One region of the Aeromonas sp. MTB genome, then DNA from elsewhere that is predicted to be linked to it. Evidence: riboswitches for the same ligand, from Rfam matches in the RefSeq annotation. Region 1 holds a riboswitch; the other holds the start of a gene.

Region 1 (4,352 bases):
AGAAAAGCGCAGAGTGAGCCTGCGTCTTGCCGTGGCTTGGGGTATAATCCGCGACTTTTGCAACAAGCCGTGATCGAGATGCACTACCCAATCAACGAGATTTTCCAGACCATCCAGGGGGAGGGCATCTTTACCGGCCTGCCCGCCATCTTTGTTCGCCTGCAGGGTTGCCCGGTGGGCTGCCCCTGGTGCGATACCCGTCATACCTGGGTTGTTGATCCGGCTCGTGAAGTGGGCAAGGCGGCGGTGCTGGATCGCTCCAACGAATCCGATTGTTGGAGCCAACTTAGCACCGCGCAGATTATCAAGAGCTTTACCGACCTGGGTTATCAGGCGCGCCATGTGGTGATCACCGGTGGCGAGCCCTGCCTCTACGATCTGCACGAACTCTCGTCAGCCCTGCTGGCGGCGGGTTATCAGGTGCAGATTGAAACCAGTGGCACCAGCGAGATCAAGACTCATGAGCAGACCTGGGTAACAGTCTCCCCCAAGATCGGTATGAAAGGGGGGCTGCCTGTGCTGGTCTCGGCGCTGGAGCGGGCCAACGAGATCAAGCATCCGGTGGCCACCGAGCACCATATTGAAGAGCTGGATATGCTGCTCGCTACTGCTACCCTGCGCCCTGATGTGGTCATTGCCTTGCAGCCGATCAGCCAGAAGCCAAGGGCCACCCAATTGGCGATGGATACCTGTATCGCGCGTAACTGGCGACTCTCAATCCAGACTCATAAATATCTGGATATCGATTAATATGGATTGGCTATCCGACGAACAGGTACTGCTGACCCTGACCAACAAGATGCCTTACGGTAAATATCAGGGGCGGCGTATCATCGATATTCCAGAGCCCTATCTGGTGTGGATGGCGCGCAGCGGTTTTCCGGCGGGTAAATTGGGCCAGACGCTGGCGTTGGCTTATGAAATCAAACTCAATGGACTCGAATCCATGATTATTCCCATTATTAACAGGATGTCGGTATGAGAATATATACGAGGCAGGGTGACAAGGGCATGACCCGGCTGGCCGATGGTATCCAGTTGCCAAAGGATCATTTGCGGGTCGAGACCTACGGTTATATCGATGAGCTCAACTCCCATATTGGCTTGCTGATTTGTGATGTGCCGTCGCAAGAGCTCTGCTTATTGGCTGATTTACAGCTGTTGCAACAGGAGTTGTTTGATCTGGGGGGGGAGTTGGCATTCTCCAGTGACGCCCAGAATGAATCGATTTGGCAGGTTAATGCCGCTTGGACAACTCGCCTTGAACAGCAGATAGATCGTTATAGTGAGCCATTGCCGCCGCTGCGCCAATTTATATTGCCCGGTGGTTCCCGTGCCGCGGCGCAAGCGCATGTGGTGCGTACTCTGGTGCGTCATTGCGAGCGCTTGCTGCTGACATTGAGCCGGGAAGAGCGGGTCAATCCCGAGGTGCTGCCCTATCTGAACCGGATGAGTGACTGGTTCTTTACCGTTGCCCGCTATCTCATCTGCGTGGCAGGGGATCGTGAAGTGCTGTGGGTCAAGGCAGCAGATCGCCCGCAATCGGCTATCTGATATGTCACATTTAAGCGGCAATAAAAAACCTCGCCAAGGCGAGGTTTTTTATTAGCAACGAGATTGAGATCAGATAGCAAAGTCTTCCAGTGATTTGCCTGCTGCCACTGCGCTGGCAATAGCCGAAGGCATACGGCCCTGGCCGGTCCAGGTTTTCTCTACGCCATTATCCTGATAGCGATATTTGGCAGGACGTGGCGCCCGCTTGGCTTTTTCTGATTTGCCGGGGTTGGTAGCGACAGCGCTTACCAATTCTGCCGGGTCAATACCGGCGGCTTTCAGCATTTCGCTATATTCGTTAATTTTCCGCAGATGCTCTTCACGGGCCTGACGCTCGGCAGCTTCATCCTGCTGACGCTCAGCAACGATCGCAGAGAGCTTTTCCAGTGCCTCTTCCAGTTGTTCCAGAGAAAGCTCGCGGCAGGTCGCACGCAGACTGCGGATATTAAGCAGTACCTTTAAAAATTCATTCATAGGAGTTACCACGTCGAGTCAGAGAAAAATATTATGTTCCAGCTGATTCTTGCTTGGCGATTTAAATAAGTCAAGCTGGGTTAAATATAATATCCGTGGGGAACATCAATACAGATATTTAATATGGCCAGCAATAGGCTTGGTGATTGGATGCCAATGAAACCGCAGTAGGTGAAAATAGCGTCAAAACAGGCGTTGTTGCATCATTTGACTACCATTTTTCGACCTTGATATGTTTATTATGATTATTTAATCAAAAAACTTGCTATAAGCTGCCATCTCGATAAAATGTGCGGCGAATACCTTTAAGTAGAGGCGCGCTGCCTATGAGTATTTGTGCGGAGGGTGATGCCTGTGATGCACAAGGAAAGGAGTCAGCGCCGAAGTGGCCAGGCCATCATACCGGGCTGCTGGTTCTGCATCTAATAGGTGCAGGACTGCCATAGTCATCCACTATGGAGCGCTACCTGAAGGGGCTGAGGAGTATGACCTCCCCATAGGTTTTGTTTCTTTAGATCCTCTCGGTAGATCTCCACCTGTAATCTTTAGGTGCAAAGAGATCATGGACATTAGTCATTTCGCCGACTCCGGTTGGTCCGTTCTTCCCCCCCTGTTGGCTGTCGCGCTGGCGATCATGACCCGCCGCGTGCTGCTGTCCCTTGGTGTGGGCATCGTCACCGGCAGTTTGCTGCTCAATCAGTTTTCACCCCTCGAATCCCTGCATTACATGTTGAATACCGTGCTCAAGATCTTCTGGGTCGATGGCGCGCTCAATCGTGACAACGTCAACATGATCCTGTTTATGCTGCTGCTGGGTGGCCTCATCAGCCTGATGAGCGTCTCCGGGGCGACCCGTGCCTTTGCCGAGTGGGCCGAGCGTCGTGCCAAGACCCGCAAGGGCGCCAAAGCGCTGACCGGCATGATGGTGTTTGCCTTCTTTATCGATGATTTCTTCCACAGCCTGTCGGTGGGTGCCATCTGCCGTCCGGTCACCGACCGCTTCCAGATCTCCCGTGCCAAATTGGCCTATCTGCTGGACTCCACCGCGGCGCCGGTCTGCGTGCTGATGCCCATCTCCTCTTGGGGCGCCTATATCATCGCTCTGGTTGGCGGCATCATGGCGGCACACGGTCTGACTGAACAGAGCCCCATCGCTGCGTTTGTCGAGATGATCCCGATGAACCTCTACGCCGTCTTCACCCTGATCATGGTGCTGGTGGTGATTGCATTCCAACTCGACATCGGCCCGATGCGTCAACACGAAGCGTGGGCGCTGGAAGGCAAGCTGTGGGATGAGTCCAAGGGCCGCCCCATCGGTCTGGATATGGAGAGCCCGGAAGAGAGCAACGGCGGCATGATCGACATGGTACTGCCGATCCTGACCCTGACCGCCGCCACCATCTATTTCATGATTGATTCCGGTGCTGCGGTGCTGAGCGAGAAAGGGCTGCCCTTCAGCGTGCTTGGCTCGTTCGAAAACACCAACGTCGGCTCTTCGCTGGTTTACGGTGCCCTGTGCAGTCTGGTGGTCTCCATCGGTCTGGCTATGCGCCTGAAGCTGGGTGCCAAGAACTGGATCAAGGCCGCGCCGCAAGGCGTCATGGCCATGCTGCCAGCCATCAACATCCTGCTGTTTGCCTGGACCATAGGTGCCGTGGTACGCGACGTGGAGACCGGCAAGTACCTGGCTTCGCTGGCTAACGGCAACCTGCCGATCGAAGTGCTACCTGCCGTGGTCTTTATCCTCTCCTGTGCCATGGCGTTTGCTACTGGTACCAGCTGGGGTACCTTCGGCATCATGCTGCCGCTGGCCGGTGACATGGCCGCCGCCAGCGACATCAGCCTGATGCTGCCGATGCTGGCTGCAGTACTGGCTGGCTCGGTGTTCGGGGATCACAGCTCACCCATCTCCAGCACCAGCATCCTCTCTGCCACCGGTGCCGGTTGCCATCACATCGATCACGTGATGACCCAGCTGCCCTATGCACTGGCCATCGCCTTCGGTGCGGCCATCGGTTACCTGGCAATGGGCTTGATGCACTCCAGCCTGGCCGGTTTCAGCGTCAGCGCCCTCTGGTTTGTGCTCTTTACCTGCTATCACCTGAAAAAGGCCAAAGCGCGGCCAGTGTTGGCCACCGCGTAACATTTATAGAGCAAGGGGCCCGCGGGCCCCTTGGTTTTGTCAGGGGCTTTGGTTAGCATGCGCCCCATAAATTCAGTTTCGGAACAGTATCATGGCTTCACTGCACTACAAATTTGCCACCATGAATTCAGGCAAATCCACCCAGCTCATTCAGGCGCACTTCAACTATCTGGAGCGGGGC
Region 2 (4,352 bases), 840 kb from region 1:
CCACGCCCCAGAAACAGCCCATGCCAAACCAGGCAATCTCAATGTTCTCGGGCCAGGGCCCCTGGGTCGGGTTGCCATTCACCGCATGCTGCTGACCAATCACCATCGCTTCGCGTCGTCCCGGCAGGGCATCTGCCGGTGAAATAATCTGTTCCATGAATTCTGTCCTTGTATAAAACCCTGTGAAATCACACAGCTGACGAAAAGGAGCATCGAAGATAGCAGTTTATCGCGCCGGATCAACCGGCGGGCCCCTCCCCGCTCGCTCCGGCGGCCGTCTGCACCGTCTGTCCCTCTTTCCCGATCCGCACAGCCAACCCGCCCCTCGTAGACCAGAACGGCCAAAATCAATATTTAGTCTTGATTTGTGAATTAATTTTCATATATTGAGCCAATCGCTGTTTTTTTATGGAAGAAATATCAAGTGCGTGAACGCGAACCCAGTCTGGTCAATGCCTTCCGGCAATCCACCCCCTATGTCAATGTCCATCGGGGTGCCACCTTTGTGCTGATGATGGGGGGAGAAGCCATCTGCCACCCCAACTTCGCCAATATCGTCAGCGATATCGCCCTGCTGCAGACACTGGGCATACGCCTGGTGCTGGTGTTTGGTTCACGTCCGCAAAACGATGAAGCGCTGGCCCGCGCCGGTATCGAGGCCCAGTATCACAAGCGGATCCGGGTCACCGATGACGAGAGCTTCACCATCATCAAGCAAGTGTGTGGCGGCCTGCAATACGACATCACCGCCCAGCTCTCCATGGGGCTCGCCAACACCCCTATGCAGGGGGCGCGGATCAGCGTGGTGAGCGGCAACTTCGTCACTGCCCAGCCGCTGGGGGTGGATGATGGCATCGACTTTTGCCACAGCGGCCGGGTGCGCCGCATCGACGTGGAGGGGATCACCCGCCAGCTCGATCAGAAGAGTCTGGTGCTCATCTCCCCCATCGGCTGCTCGGTCACCGGCGAGAGCTTTAACCTGAGCTCGGAAGAGGTGGCCCGCCGGGTGGCGGTCGATCTCAAGGCGGACAAGCTCATCTGCTTTAGCAGCACCCAGGGGGTGATGGACAGGCGCGGCGAAGCCATCTCCGAGCTCTTCCCCGAACAGGCCGAAGAGCTGCTGGTGGAGCTGGAGCAGGCGGGCGAAGAGATGTCCGGCACCGCCCGCTACCTGCGCGCGGCCATTGCCTCTTGCCGTGGCGGCGTGCCCCGCTCCCATCTGGTGAGCTATCAGGATGATGGCGCCATGCTGCAGGAGCTGTTCAGCCGTGACGGCCTCGGCACCCAGATAGTGCGGGAAAGTGCCGAGCAGGCCCGCGCCGCCACCATCGAGGATATCGGCGGCATTCTGGATCTTATTCGCCCGCTGGAGGAGGAAGGCATTCTGGTGCGCCGCTCCCGCGAGCAGCTGGAGATGGAGATCGACAAGTTCACCATCATTGAGCGCGATGGCCTCATCATCGGCTGCGCGGCCCTCTACTGCTTTATGGAAGAGGCGATGGCGGAGATGGCCTGCGTCGCCATCCACCCCGACTATCGCAACTCCAACCGGGGGGATCAGCTGGTGGCCAAGGTAGCCGAGCGGGCCAAGCGGCTTGGCATTCGCCGCCTGTTCGTGCTCACCACCCGCTCCATCCACTGGTTCCGGGAGCGGGGCTTCGATCCGCTGGAAGTGGAAGATCTGCCGGTGGCGCGCCAGCGTCTCTACAACTGGCAGCGCCGTTCCAAGGTTTTGTCAAAAACCATTGCCTAAGCCATTGATTCTGCGTTGAGTTAGCCGACAATTTGAACTTTTTCACAAACTCGATTGACAGTGCAATCCAACGCAGGGTATTTCTAAATGCACTCCACCGCCCTGGTGGAGCCAGAAGAGGAGCGCTGCCCAGGCAGCCCAAGGGAGGACGCCAGCGTCCGGTGAACTTGGGTCAGGGGGAGCAGCGCCGAGACGAGTGAGGAGACTGGTGACCTCAACGTCGGCTGCGGGGGCTGAATCCCCCGGGTTGTCATCGGTAGTGATCATCCCCCACCGCGCCCTGTCAGGGGCGGTACGGGATGGGCTCTGCAGGTGGAGTGCTTCTGGCCGGGATAGCTTCGTTCATTCCTGCCATTTTCAGCCTCCTCCTCTCTTTTTTGCCCGATGGAACCGGAATCTTAAAATAAGACAGGAGTAAGCAATGAGCCCGATCAATGTCGCCAAGTTTGGCGGAACCAGTGTCGCCAACTTCCCGGCCATGAATCACTGCGCCGACATCGTGCTGGCCAATCCCGCCACCCGGGTGGTGGTACTGAGCGCCAGCGCCGGTGTCACCAACCTGCTGGTCGCCCTGGCACAAGGGGAGCTGGACGAAGCGGGCCGCGACGAGCAGCTGGCCAAACTGGCCGGGATCCAGCAGGCCATTCTGGCCGATCTCGGCAACCCCGTTGATGTGAGCGCCCTCATTCATGGCCAGCTGGACGAAATCCGCCTCATGGCCCAGCAAGCCCACCAGCATACCGATGCGGAGCTGGCCGATCGCCTCATCGCCTGCGGCGAGCTGATGTCTACCCGCCTCTTTACCGAGCTGCTGCGCCAGCGCGGCGTCAAGGCCCACTGGCAGGATGTGCGCCAGCTGATGCGCACCGACAGCCGCTTTGGCAAGGCCACCGTCGATCTGGCCACCACCCGAACCCTTTGCCAGCAGACGCTGGGCCCGCAGCTTGGCGACAGCCTTATCATCACCCAGGGCTTTATCGGTGCCGATGGCGATGGCCGCACCACCACGCTGGGGCGCGGCGGCTCTGACTACAGCGCAGCCCTGCTCGCCGAAGCGCTCGATGCCGCCAGTATCGAGATCTGGACCGATGTGCCCGGCATCTACACCACGGATCCGCGCCTCGTCACCCGCGCCCGCCCCATTCCCGAAATCAGCTTTGTCGAAGCAGCCGAGATGGCCACTTTCGGCGCCAAGGTGCTGCACCCCGCCACATTGCAACCGGCGGTGCGCCAGAATATTCCGGTGTTTGTCGGCTCCGCCAAGGACCCCGCCGCCGGTGGTACCTGGATCCGCGCCAGCACAGATTCAAGCCCGCTGTTTCGCGCCGTCGCCCTGCGCCGCCAGCAGGTGCTGGTGACCCTGCACAGCCTCAACATGTTCCACGCCTACGGCTTTTTGGCCGAAGTGTTCGGCATTCTGGCCCGTCACCGCATCTCGGTCGATCTCATCACCACGTCGGAGGTGAGCGTGTCGCTGACCCTGGATCACACCGGCAGCCAGAGTAACGGCGAACCGATCCTGAGCGACAAGGTACTGGCCGAGCTGGGGCAGCTCTGCAAAGTGGAAGTGGAAACCGGTCTGGCACTGGTGGCGCTCATCGGCAACCGGATGAGCGAAGTGAACGGGGTGGGCAGTCAGGTCTTCGACGCCCTGCGCGAGCACAACATCCGGATGATCTGCTACGGCGCCAGCGCCCACAACCTCTGCTTCCTGGTCAAGGAGAGCGAGGCGGGCAATATCGTCAACCGCCTCCATCAGGAGTTGCTGGACTGATCCTCACCCGAGGCAATTTCGAACACGCAACAGGGCGCCAGCAAAGCGCCCTGTTCATTTGTACTCCGCAAAGGTATTGGCTCAGGCAAGGCTGGTAGCAGGCAACTGGCAGGCCACGGCTTCCCGGCGCAGTTGCTGCAAGCGGGCCAGCAGCCCGGTCTGGCCGAGCTCCGTCTCCTGAGGCGAGAGATTGTCCACCAGCAGCGGATAGTGATCCGTCACCGCCTGCATCAACCAGTCGAGGCGACGCAGGGTGAGCGGGCCGCAGCTCTGGCCGCTCAGATCATCGGCCACATCGAGCCGGTGGCTGCGATACATGTCCCGCCACCAGTTGGCGACCAGCGCCTCGTCGCTCGCCAGCGCGGCGCTCCACTCCCCTTGCAGGGCGTGCAGGCGGGCCAGCACGGGCGCGCTGGCTCCTTCGCGGATCAGGTGGTGGATCTCCCGTTTCACCCACTTGAGGCAGAGCTCGCGCCAGTAGCGAAATTGCGGCAGAGGATCGGCCTCATCGAGCCAAAGCCCGGAGAGGGTACGGGTCTCCAACCGCTCCGGCACATGAAACTGCGGGTCGACCAGACCATTGGAGTTGTATTCAAAGCGGGGATCGAAGGTCCACATATAGCCAAAGTCGAACACGCAGATCTGCTCGCCGTCATCGAGCAGGTTGCCCGAGCTCGGGTCCCAGTCAAACCAGCCCCAGCGGGCCAGCTCACCCTGCACCTCCAGCATCTGGGCCAGATTGCGCTCGTTGAGCTGGTGGACCGGCACACCCCGCAACCAGGGGGAGACCAGCACCCCGGCCCGCGCCGAGCCGAAGCTGGTGCA

What was found. A riboswitch is a leader RNA that binds a small molecule or an ion and turns the genes downstream of it on or off. The one in region 1 is predicted to bind lysine.
Region 2: it holds a riboswitch for lysine, as region 1 does, so the genes downstream of both, lysC (lysine-sensitive aspartokinase 3) here and WBR25_RS08490 (Na+/H+ antiporter NhaC family protein) in region 1, are expected to answer to the same signal.

What each region holds. Positions count from the first base shown of each region.
Region 1 covers NZ_CP147026.1:1,837,223-1,841,574, forward strand. The annotation lists gene queC (7-cyano-7-deazaguanine synthase QueC) at 1-17, shown strand, start outside; gene queE (7-carboxy-7-deazaguanine synthase QueE) at 79-750, shown strand; gene WBR25_RS08475 (DUF3820 family protein) at 752-982, shown strand; gene WBR25_RS08480 (cob(I)yrinic acid a,c-diamide adenosyltransferase) at 979-1,554, shown strand; gene WBR25_RS08485 (H-NS family histone-like protein) at 1,624-2,028, opposite strand; lysine riboswitch at 2,331-2,502, shown strand; gene WBR25_RS08490 (Na+/H+ antiporter NhaC family protein) at 2,591-4,171, shown strand; gene WBR25_RS08495 (thymidine kinase) at 4,263-4,352, shown strand, end outside.
Region 2 covers NZ_CP147026.1:2,674,924-2,679,275, forward strand. The annotation lists gene msrA (peptide-methionine (S)-S-oxide reductase MsrA) at 1-157, opposite strand, end outside; gene argA (amino-acid N-acetyltransferase) at 425-1,753, shown strand; lysine riboswitch at 1,861-2,084, shown strand; gene lysC (lysine-sensitive aspartokinase 3) at 2,175-3,527, shown strand; gene WBR25_RS12205 (hypothetical protein) at 3,609-4,352, opposite strand, start outside.